One region of the Streptomyces sichuanensis genome, then DNA from elsewhere that is predicted to be linked to it. Evidence: predicted binding sites of a transcription regulator. Region 1 holds the regulator's gene; each other region holds the start of a gene.
The links. The regulator HrcA, encoded in region 1, represses chaperone genes, less so after heat shock. The targets are predictions, from matches to a motif close to TTNGCACTCNGNNNNNCNGAGTGCNAA.
Positions count from the first base shown of each region.

Region 1 (3,927 bases):
CCTCGATGCGCAGGTCGTCACCCCACACCCGTTCCACGAGCTCCGCGTCGTGGCGGCCTTCCACGTAGATGCGCCCGGCGCGCGCCACGCGCGCCCGCGCGCCGGGGACGGCGATGGACCCGGAGGCCGTCCGTGCGGGGCCCTGCGGGGCGGCCGTGGAGGGGGCCGGGCGGACGAGGGTGACGACGCGCCCTTCCAGGAGGAAGCCGCGGGGCTCCATGGGGAAGACACGGTGCTTTCCGAAGCGGTCCTCCAGCGTCACCACCGGCCCCTGCGCCGTCTTCTCGCAGCGGATCACGGCACCGCAGAAGCCCGTCGTGACCTCCTCCACCACGAGGTCCACCTCCGCCGGCACCTCGGGCGCGGGAGCGCTCCGCTTCCACGGCGGGGTCAGGTCGGGTCCGTACTCTCTGCTGCGCATGCGCGCCATTGTGGATCACGGCAGGCCGGATCACGACAGGCCGAACACGTCCGCCAGCCCGTCCCGCTGCGCCCGTACGAAGGCGGCGCCGACCACCGCCCCGTGCCCCGGCACGTACACCGCGTCCTCGCCGCCCAGGGCGAGCAGCCGGTCCAGCGCCGCGGGCCAGGCGTGCGGCAGGGCGTCCGGACCGGCCTGGGGCACGCCGGACTCCTCGACCAGGTCGCCGCAGAAGACGACCTCGGGCGCACCGCCCGCGCCGGCCACCAGTACGGCGAGGTCGTGGGCCGTGTGCCCGGGCCCCACGTTGGCCAGCAGTACGTGCCGTCCGCCGCCCAGGTCGACCGTCACCTCCCCGGTGACCGGGTGGTGGGGGAGCACCAGCAGTTCGACGGACTCGGCCGCCACCTCCGGATCCAGGCCGTGCCGCACCGCGTCCCGCCGCAGCCCGGCGCGCTCGCGCCGCATCAGCTCGGCGACGCCCACGGCCCCGTGGACCTGCACGCCCGCGAACGCCGCCGTGCCCAGCACGTGGTCGAAGTGCGGATGCGTGAGTGCGATATGCGTCACGGGCAGCCCGAAGAGGTCCTGCACCTCGCGCCGGATCTCCACCCCCTCGCGCAGGGAGGAGCCCGTGTCGACGACCAGGACCCCGTCCGTCCCCGCGATCGCGCCGACCGTCGCGTCCCAGCCCGGCAGCCTGCGGCGCGCGACACCCGGCGCGAGCTGCTCCCAGCGCGCCCCCGCAGCGCCGGGATCCCCGTGATTCTCCATACCGCGACGCTAGCCGCAGAGCGGTACCGTTGCCTGCCCGGGTCGCTGCCGGTGGCTCGCGGTGAGGGCGGCCCTTGCCCTGGCCGTGGGGCCCGGCCGTACACTGGCTGAAGGGTTCTGGCACTCGTGACCTTTGAGTGCCAGGGGCGCGGACGCTGTGAGCCGCACAGCCCGCGGGACCCCGTACGACGGCTTGACCAACTGGACTGGAGGTGCGCGCAATGCTGAGCGAACGCAGGCTTGAGGTGTTGCGCGCCATCGTTCAGGACTACGTGGGCACCGAGGAGCCCGTCGGCTCCAAAGCCCTCACCGAGCGGCACCGCCTCGGCGTCTCACCGGCCACGGTGCGTAACGACATGGCCGCACTGGAGGACGAGGGCTTCATCGCCCAGCCCCACACGAGCGCCGGTCGCATCCCCACCGACAAGGGCTACCGTCTCTTCGTCGACAAGCTGGCGGGCGTCAAGCCCCTGTCGACCCCGGAGCGGCGCGCCATCCAGAATTTCCTGGACGGTGCCGTCGACCTGGACGACGTGGTCGCCCGCACGGTGCGGTTGCTGGCGCAGCTGACGCGGCAGGTCGCGGTGGTGCAGTACCCCTCGCTGACGCGTTCGACGGTGCGTCACGTGGAGCTGCTCGCGCTGGCCCCGGCCCGCGTGATGCTGGTGCTGATCACGGACACCGGCCGGGTCGAGCAGCGCATGGTCGACTGCCCGGCCCCGTTCGGCGAGACCGCGCTGGCCGACCTGCGCGCCCGGCTGAACAGCCGCGTCGTGGGCCGGCGCTTCACGGACGTGCCGCAGCTGGTGCAGGACCTCCCCGAATCCTTCGAGCAGGACGACCGCGGAACCGTTTCTACGGTCCTCGCCACCCTGCTGGAGACGCTGGTCGAGGAGACCGAGGAGCGGCTGATGATCGGCGGTACCGCCAATCTCACTCGTTTCGGTCATGACTTCCCGCTGACGATCCGGCCCGTGCTGGAGGCGTTGGAGGAGCAGGTCGTGCTGCTCAAGCTGCTCGGCGAGGCGAAGGACTCGGAGATGACCGTGCGCATCGGTCACGAGAACGCCCACGAGGGACTGAACTCCACATCCGTCGTCGCCGTCGGCTACGGTTCGGGCGACGAGGCCGTCGCCAAACTCGGCGTGGTCGGACCGACCCGCATGGACTACCCCGGAACGATGGGAGCGGTACGCGCAGTGGCACGTTACGTCGGACAGATCCTGGCGGAGTCGTAAGTGGCCACGGACTACTACGCGGTCCTGGGCGTACGGCGCGACGCCTCGCAGGACGAGATCAAGAAGGCTTTCCGCCGTCTCGCGCGCGAGCTGCACCCGGACGTCAACCCGGACCCGAAGACGCAGGAGCGGTTCAAGGAGATCAACGCCGCTTACGAGGTGCTCTCCGACCCGCAGAAGAAGCAGGTCTACGACCTCGGTGGCGACCCGCTGTCCTCCTCGGGCGGCGCGGGCGCCGGTGCCGGCGGCTTCGGCGCGGGCTTCGGCAACTTCTCCGACATCATGGACGCCTTCTTCGGCCAGGCGTCGCAGCGCGGTCCGCGCTCGCGCACGCGCCGCGGCCAGGACGCCATGATCCGGCTCGAAGTCTCCATGACGGAGGCGGCCTTCGGCACGACCAAGGAGATCCAGGTCGACACGGCCGTCGTCTGCACCACGTGCAGCGGCGAGGGTGCGGCCCCCGGTACCTCCGCGCAGACCTGTGACATGTGCCGCGGCCGCGGTGAGGTCTCGCAGGTCACGCGGTCCTTCCTGGGCCAGGTGATGACCTCCCGTCCCTGCCCGCAGTGCCAGGGCTTCGGCACGGTCGTGCCGACCCCGTGCCCGGAGTGCGCCGGCGACGGCCGCGTGCGGTCGCGGCGGACCCTGACGGTGAAGATCCCGGCAGGTGTCGACAACGGCACCCGCATCCAGCTCGCGGGCGAGGGCGAGGTCGGCCCCGGCGGCGGCCCCGCCGGCGACCTCTACGTGGAGATCCACGAGACCCCGCACCCGGTCTTCCAGCGCCGCGGCGACGACCTGCACTGCACGGTCACCATCCCGATGACGGCGGCCGCGCTCGGCACGAAGGTCCCGCTGGAGACGCTGGACGGCGTCGAGGAGATCGACATCCGCCCGGGCACGCAGTCCGGCCAGTCGATCCCGCTGCACCAGCGCGGCGTCACCCACCTGCGCGGCGGCGGCCGCGGCGACCTCATCGTGCACGTCGAGGTCACCACGCCCACCAAGCTGGACCCGCAGCAGGAGGACCTGCTGCGCCAGCTGGCCAAGATCCGCGGCGAGGAGCGCCCGATGGGCGAGTTCAAGCCGGGGCAGCAGGGGCTGTTCTCGCGGCTGAAGGACGCGTTCAACGGGCGCTAGGCGCGCGGCCGGGGGCCCGGGGGTTGTCCCCCGGGTGAGTACGGTAAGCCGGGGCAGCAGGGGCTGTTCTCGCGGCTGAAGGATGCGTTCAACGGGCGGTAGGCGCGCGGCCGGGGGCCCGGGGGTTGTCCCCCGGGTGAGTACGGTAAGCCGGGGCAGCAGGGGCTGTTCTCGCGCTTGAAGGATGCGTTCAACGGGCGGTAGGCGCGCGGCCGGGGGCCCGGGGGTTGTCCCCCGGGTGAGTACGGTAAGCCGGGGCAGCAGGGGCTGTTCTCGCGCTTGAAGGATGCGTTCAACGGGCGGTAGGCGCGCGGCCGGGGGCCCGGGGGTTGTCCCCCGGGTGAGTACGGTAAG
Region 1 is NZ_JAIXMK010000008.1:20,984-24,910, forward strand. Features, by position in the region: gene LE181_RS04650 (DUF3097 domain-containing protein) at 1-421, opposite strand, end outside; gene LE181_RS04655 (MBL fold metallo-hydrolase) at 452-1,195, opposite strand; gene hrcA (heat-inducible transcriptional repressor HrcA) at 1,417-2,433, shown strand; gene dnaJ (molecular chaperone DnaJ) at 2,434-3,573, shown strand.

Region 2 (3,927 bases), on a different contig from region 1:
CGCGACCCGCGACGTCCTCGGCGTTGCCGCCGCCGTCGACGATGGTGGTGTCGTCCTTGGTGATCGTCACGCGGCGGGCGGAGCCCAGCACGTCCAGACCGGCCTGGTCGAGCTTGAGGCCGACCTCCTCGGCGATGACGGTGGCACCGGTGAGGGTGGCCATGTCGCCCAGCATCGCCTTGCGGCGGTCACCGAAGCCCGGGGCCTTGACGGCCACGGCGTTGAACGTGCCGCGGATCTTGTTGACGACCAGGGTGGAGAGGGCCTCGCCCTCGACGTCCTCGGCGATGATCAGCAGCGGCTTGGAGCCACCGCCCTGGATGATCTTCTCCAGCAGCGGGAGCAGGTCCTGGATCGAGGAGATCTTGCCCTGGTGGATCAGGATGTACGGGTCGTCGAGGACGGCCTCCATACGCTCCTGGTCGGTGACCATGTACGGCGAAAGGTAACCCTTGTCGAAGGCCATGCCCTCGGTGAAGTCCAGCTCCAGACCGAAGGTGTTGGACTCCTCGACGGTGATGACACCGTCCTTGCCGACCTTGTCCATGGCCTCGGCGATGAGCTCGCCGACCTGCTTGTCCTGCGCGGAGAGCGCGGCGACGGCGGCGATGTCGGCCTTGTCGGCGATCGGGCGGGCGGTCGCCAGCAGGTCGTCGGAGACGGCCTTGACCGCGGCGTCGATGCCCTTCTTCAGGGAAGCCGGGGAGGCGCCGGCGGCGACGTTGCGCAGACCCTCGCGGACCAGCGCCTGGGCCAGCACGGTCGCGGTGGTGGTGCCGTCACCCGCGATGTCGTTGGTCTTGGTCGCCACCTCCTTGACGAGCTGGGCGCCCAGGTTCTCGTACGCGTCGTCGAGCTCGACCTCGCGGGCGATGGTGACGCCGTCGTTGGTGATGGTGGGGGCGCCGAACTTCTTGTCGATGACGACGTTGCGGCCCTTGGGGCCGATCGTCACCTTCACGGTGTCGGCAAGCTTGTTGACGCCGCGCTCAAGAGCGCGACGGGCGTCCTCGTCGAACTTCAGGGTCTTCGCCATGGGTTACGTATCCTCGCGATCTCTCTCAAACGAACTGCGCCCCGGGCGCCCGGCTTGTGACGCGGGGACCAGGGGCGCAGAACAAAAGCTTCGAAGGTTCGAAAGCTTGGGTGAATTACTTCTCGATGACCGCGAGGACGTCGCGGGCCGAGAGGACGAGGTACTCGTCGCCGTTGTACTTCACCTCGGTGCCGCCGTACTTGCTGTACAGCACGACATCGCCGACCTTCACGTCGAGCGGCAGGCGCTCGCCGTTCTCGAAGCGGCCCGGGCCCACGGCCAGGACAGCGCCCTCCTGGGGCTTCTCCTTGGCGGTGTCCGGAATGACCAGGCCGGAGGCCGTGGTCTGCTCGGCGTCGAGCGGCTGGACCACGATGCGGTCCTCAAGCGGCTTGATGGCAACCTTGGAGCTGGCGGTCGTCACGATCCGACCTCCCCCTTCGGAGATCTCACGGGGTTAACTGTCTGAGGTGGCGACCAGGTGGATCCGTCGTCGCGGGTGCCGAATCTGCCCGTCGCTGCGTTTGGCACTCACCGGTGGAGAGTGCCAACGGAGCCGAGACTATGACGCGGTTAGCACTCGGTCAAGCGGAGTGCCAATTCGCCGTGCGGCGAGCCTGGCGATCACCGGGCCCCGCCGGGGGGCGGCGGACGGCCGGAAGGTGCTCTACCCAGCCGGGACCCGGCGCACTCCCCCGGCGCCGGCCGGAGCGGCGCCGATCGTCCGGGACGCGTCCTGATCGCCCGGGGGCAGGCCCTGATCGCCCGGGTCGGCGCGTCCTTAGAGGTAGTCCTCCAGCCGCGCCACCGTGTAGCCCTGCCGCTGGATGCTGCGCAGCATGTTGGTGACCATGCGGGTCATGGAGGTGCCCTTGAGCTCCTGCGGGCCGCGGAAGTGCGCCAGGACGATGTCGCCGGGGCGCAGCTTGTCGCTCTGCGCGTACCGCATGTCGTTGATCTGCATCGTCACCTCCCACAGCACGACCGCGCGCACGCCGCAGCCGCCGGCCGCGGCGAGGGTGGCGTCGTTGTAGTTGCCGTACGGGGGCCGGAAGAGCGCCGGCCGCGTGCCGAAACGCTTCTCCAGGGCCTCCTGCTGCCCGCATATCTCGCGCTTCTGCGCCTCGGCGGAGAGGGTGCGCAGGTTGGGGTGGGTGAGGGTGTGGTTGTCGATGCCGTTACCGAGGGCCCGGAGCCGGTCGAAGTAGTCGTAGCCGCTGCCCGCGCGGGAGATGCTGTCCGTCAGGAACATCGTGAACGGCAGCTTCAGGTCCTGGGCCATCTTCAGGAACTCGGGGTCCTTCTCGGCCCCGTCGTCGAAGGTCACGAAGACGACCTTGTCCTGGGTGGGTATCCGGCGGACGACCTGCGGGACGCCGCCGCCCGTCGCCCCGTCGGTGAGCTTCTTCGCCGGCGGGGCGGGCGGCGCGGCCAGCGGCCGCTCCAGGCCCCAGCGGCGGTACGCGTCGGCGGACACGGGCGGCACGGCGGACGCCGAGGCGGCGGACGCTCCGCCCGCGCGGGGTTCCTTCTTGCCGCCCCCGGAGGAACCGGAACAGCCGGCGAGGACACCGGCCAGGAGGACGGCGGCGGAGGCGAGGGCGGCGACGCGCACACGGCGGCGGCCGGAAACGGGCAGGCTCACGCGAACGATTGTTGTGCATGCGTTCGAACTGCGCGCGGGGGCCTCTGCCTCGGCCCGCGGCTCCGGCGCGCTGCTCCGGTGGGCTCAGCCGACGGCCGGAAGCGCCGCGACGCCCTTCGCCCAGGGGTACGCCTCCCCGCCGTCGGCCGGGTCCTCGTTGCCCGCCTCGTCGAGCAGCACGGTCACCCCGGCCGCCCGCAGGAACTCCACGCTCCGGGGGAAGGCGGGGTGTGCCGCCTGGGCTGCGCCCATCCGGGGCAGGGCGACGACGGGCAGGCCCAGGCCGATGGCCTCGTTGATCAGGCCGAGGGCGAGGGTGTCGGAGATGCCGGCCGCCCACTTGTTGACCGTGTTGAAGGTGGCGGGCGCGACGAGGATCGCGTCGGGCGGCGGCAGGACGTCGGGCTCGCCGGGGAGCTTGTACTGGTGGCGCACGGGGTGGCCGGTCAGCGCGCGCAGGGCGGGCAGGTCCGCTTCCAGCCAGCGGTGCGCGGAGGGCGTGAGGATCAGGCACACGTCCCAGCCGCGGTCCTGGGCGGCGCGGACTCCGTCGGCGACCCGGACGGCGGGCACGGCGGCGCAGCAGACCAGGTAGAGGATGCGGTTCTCGGTGGTCGTCACCCCGGCAGTCCACCGCGTGGGGCACCGGCCCGCAAGAGAGAATGAGACACGTGCCCGCACCGAATCCCGCCACCGACGCGACCGACGCCACTGCCGCCTTCGTGGCCCTGCTCACCGACGAGGGCCGCACCCTCCTCGACGGCCTGCGCGACTACGACCCCTCCCAGGAGCTCGCAACGGCCACCCGGCTGCGCCGTGAGCACCCCGCCGAGCTGGTGTCGGCGGCGCTCGGGCAGGCACGGCTGCGGCAGCGCGCGGTGGCGAAGTTCGGGGCGGAGGACGCGTACCGGATGTTCTTCACGCCCCACGGCGTGGAGCAGGCCACGCGCGCATCCGTCGCGCTCCACCGCGCCCGGCGCTTCGAGGCGCTCGGCGTGCGCCGCCTCGCCGACCTGTGCTGCGGTAACGGCGGCGACGCGATCGCCCTCGCCCGGGCCGGAATCGCCGTCCTCGCCGTGGACCGCGACCCCCTGACCTGCGCAGTCGCCCGCGCCAACGCCGAAGCCCTGGGCCTGTCCGACCTCATCGAGGTGCGCTGCGCCGACGTCGCGGAAGTCGACACGTCGACGTACGACGCCGTGTTCGTCGACCCGGCCCGGCGCGGCGGCCGCGGCCGGATCTTCGA
Region 2 is NZ_JAIXMK010000079.1:13,020-16,946, reverse strand. Features, by position in the region: gene groL (chaperonin GroEL) at 1-1,036, opposite strand, end outside; gene groES (co-chaperone GroES) at 1,152-1,460, opposite strand; gene LE181_RS21440 (polysaccharide deacetylase family protein) at 1,818-2,681, opposite strand; gene LE181_RS21435 (flavoprotein) at 2,766-3,302, opposite strand; gene LE181_RS21430 (class I SAM-dependent methyltransferase) at 3,353-3,927, shown strand, end outside.
Region 2: groES (co-chaperone GroES) is a predicted target of HrcA. The motif match lies at 1,610-1,636, and genes of this name have one in related genera.

Region 3 (3,927 bases), on a different contig from region 1:
CTCGGCGGTGGGCCGGTTCTCCGGATCCTTCGCCATCAGCGCCCGCAGCACCGGGGTGAGCGGGCCCGCACGGCGCGGCTCCGGCAGCGGCTCGTTCACGATCGCCGTCATCGTCGACCACACGGACGTGCGGCGGAACGGCGAAGCGCCCTCGACGGCCGCGTACAGCGTCATGCCGAGCGACCAGATGTCGGACGCGGGGCCGGGCTCCCTGCCCTGCGCCCGCTCGGGCGGCAGGTAGTCGATGGAGCCGATGATCTGGCCGCTCTGGGTCAGCTTGGTCACGGCGTCGCCGTCCGACGCCTCCATGGTGGCGATGCCGAAGTCGGTCAGTACGACCCTGCCGCCGCGCTCCAGGAGCACGTTCGCCGGCTTGACGTCCCGGTGCAGGACACCGGCCCGGTGCGCGGCGTCGAGCGCGTCCATCAGCTTGGCGCCGATGGCCGCGGCCTCGTGCGGCTCCAGCGTGCCGCGCTCTTCGAGCACGTCGTCCAGCGAGGGTCCGTCGACGAGTTCCATGACGATGACCGGCAGGCCCTGCTCCTCGGTCACGTCGTGCACGGTGACCACGCCGCTGTGCCGGATGCGGGCGGCGGCCTGCGCCTCCCGCTGCATGCGGGCCCGCAGATCGGCCAGATCGGGCGCGGAGGCGTCGGTGTAGACCCGCAGGATCTTGACGGCCACCTCGCGGCCCAGCAGTTCGTCCACCGCCCGGGCGACCACGCCCATGCCGCCGCGCCCGATCGTCGCGGTCACCCGGTACCGCCCGCCGAGCACCTGCCCGACCGGCTCTCCGCCGTTCGCCTCCCCCGCCGTCACCGCACGCTCCGTTCCCTCATGTCCTCATGTCCACATGTCCGCAGATCCGTATGTCCGTCACATGACAACCTGCGCGCCCAAGGGTAGAGGCATGGCCGGAGCCCACGGCTGCGGCCGGGAACGCCACCGGGGCGACACCCCCGTGAGGGAGTGCCGCCCCGGTGTCCTCGAAGGACAGGCGATCAACCGTCAGAGGTCGATCAGAAGTCCATCTCACCGCCGGGCATGCCGCCCGGAGCGGCCGCAGCGGCCTTCTCCGGCTTGTCGGCGATGACGGCCTCGGTGGTCAGGAAGAGCGCGGCGATGGACGCGGCGTTCTGCAGGGCGGAGCGGGTGACCTTCGCCGGGTCGATGATGCCCTCGGCGATCATGTCGACGTACTCGCCCGTGGCGGCGTTGAGGCCGTGGCCCACGGTCAGGTTGCGGACCTTCTCCACGACGACGCCGCCCTCAAGACCACCGTTGACGGCGATCTGCTTGAGCGGGGCCTCCAGGGCCAGCTTGACGGCGTTGGCACCGGTGGCCTCGTCGCCCTCCAGCTCCAGCTTCTCGAAGACCTGGCTGGCCTGCAGCAGGGCCACGCCACCACCGGCGACGATGCCCTCCTCGACGGCGGCCTTCGCGTTGCGGACGGCGTCCTCGATGCGGTGCTTGCGCTCCTTGAGCTCCACCTCGGTCGCGGCACCGGCCTTGATGACGGCCACGCCGCCGGCCAGCTTCGCCAGGCGCTCCTGCAGCTTCTCGCGGTCGTAGTCGGAGTCGCTGTTCTCGATCTCGGCGCGGATCTGGTTGACGCGGCCCTGGACCTGGTCGCTGTCACCGGCACCGTCGACGATGGTCGTCTCGTCCTTGGTGATGACGACCTTGCGGGCGCGGCCGAGCAGGTCGAGACCGGCGTTCTCCAGCTTGAGGCCGACCTCCTCGGAGATGACCGTGCCACCGGTGAGGATGGCGATGTCGCCGAGCATGGCCTTGCGGCGGTCGCCGAAGCCCGGGGCCTTGACGGCGACGGACTTGAAGGTGCCGCGGATCTTGTTGACGACCAGGGTCGACAGGGCCTCGCCCTCGACGTCCTCGGCGATGATCAGCAGCGGCTTGCCGGACTGCATGACCTTCTCCAGGAGCGGCAGCAGGTCCTTGACCGAGCCGACCTTGGAGTTGACGATCAGGATGTACGGGTCGTCGAGCGACGCCTCCATACGCTCCATGTCGGTGGCGAAGTACGCCGAGATGTAGCCCTTGTCGAAGCGCATACCCTCGGTGAGCTCCAGCTCCAGACCGAAGGTCTGGGACTCCTCGACGGTGATGACGCCTTCCTTGCCGACCTTGTCCATGGCCTCGGCGATGAGCTCGCCGATCTGGGTGTCGGCGGCGGAGATGGAGGCGGTGGAGGCGATCTGCTCCTTGGTCTCCACGTCCTTGGCCTGCTCCAGCAGGGCGGCGGAGACGGCCTCGACGGCCTTCTCGATACCGCGCTTCAGCGCCATCGGGTTGGCACCGGCGGCCACGTTGCGCAGACCCTCGCGGACCAGCGCCTGGGCGAGGACGGTCGCGGTCGTCGTGCCGTCACCGGCGACGTCGTCCGTCTTCTTCGCGACCTCCTTGACCAGCTCGGCGCCGATCTTCTCGTACGGGTCCTCCAGCTCGATCTCCTTGGCGATGGAAACACCATCGTTGGTGATCGTGGGGGCGCCCCACTTCTTCTCAAGGACGACGTTGCGGCCCTTGGGGCCGAGGGTGACCTTGACGGCGTCGGCGAGCTGGTTCATACCGCGCTCAAGGCCGCGCCGCGCCTCCTCGTCGAACGCGATGATCTTGGCCATGTGAAGTGGTCCTCCCGGACTGGGGGTGGATTGCTCCGGACCGCACAGGCGCCCGCGACGGACGGCCCACACACCCTGCGGTTCCTTGCCCCGCTTGGCTCGCAGACCTCACCGACGGTCCAAATCTGTCACTCTCACCCGGAGAGTGCTAAGCCCAATGATTAGCACTCGACCCCCGCGAGTGCAAGCGGTCTGCCCGGTATCCCACCCCAAGTGGCAGGGGGGGCACCTCCCAGCGGCAGCTGGGGGCGCAAGCGGTCTGCCCGGTATCCCACCCCGAGTTGCAGGGGGGGCACCGCAGCGACCCGCGCCGGATGCAACCCTGCCCCGCCCGGGGCCCGCGCACACCCGCCGCTCCGTTCCGTCGCGCCGGGCGCACACGTACGAGGGGCCCGCGCCTCTCCAGGCGCGGACCCCTCGTACGAGCTGAGTGAGCCGATGGTCGATGCGACGCGATCAGCCGGCCGCCAGCTTCACCATGTCGGCCTGCGGACCCTTCTGGCCCTGCGAGATCTCGAACTCGACTCGCTGCCCCTCTTCGAGGGTGCGGTAGCCGTCCATCTGAATCGCGCTGTAGTGGACGAAAACATCCGCACCACCGTCGACCGCGATGAAGCCGTACCCCTTCTCCGCGTTGAACCACTTGACGGTGCCCTGAGCCATGCCTAACTCCCCTATTACTGGCCCTTGCACAGGACCGCACCTCGCGGACCCGGGTCAGACCTCACCCCCAGACAGGTTGGAGGTGTGCGCCGGAACGCGTCGACCGCGGCTGAATGTATCTGCACGGATGCCGTCTGCAACAGGTCAGTCGGACGAGAATTCCAGGCGTGGCCGATCGGCCATTCATGCCGATTCACGGCACTTCCCGGGCAAGTCGGACCGGGCAAAACGCCACCAACCCGACAATTCGTACACGCGTTAACGGCACAAGTTGACGGGTTCTCATATGCGCTCGGCACTGACGCCGGAGGGGGAACGCCCCAACTGTATCGCGCTTCAACAGACGGAATCACCCCGTCCGTTTAACGGCCGGGGTGATTCCAGGGAATTGCTCAGGAACGCTGAGAAAAGCTCAGGCCATTGATCAGTCGGCGATCGGCCGGTGCGCGGGGCCGGTCAGGACGGGTCAGCCGCCGGCCACCGCCGGAATGATCGAAATCCCGGCACCGTCGGGCGTGGCCGCACCCAGCCCGCCCTCGAAGCGGACGTCGTCGTCGTTGACGTAGACGTTGACGAACCGGCGCAGCTTGCCGGACTCGTCGAGGACGCGGGCGGCGATGCC
Region 3 is NZ_JAIXMK010000042.1:7,023-10,949, forward strand. Features, by position in the region: gene LE181_RS14685 (serine/threonine-protein kinase) at 1-819, opposite strand, end outside; gene groL (chaperonin GroEL) at 1,020-2,642, opposite strand; gene LE181_RS14695 (cold-shock protein) at 3,099-3,305, opposite strand; gene LE181_RS14700 (MoaD/ThiS family protein) at 3,772-3,927, opposite strand, start outside.
Region 3: groL (chaperonin GroEL) is a predicted target of HrcA. The motif match lies at 2,804-2,830, and genes of this name have one in related genera.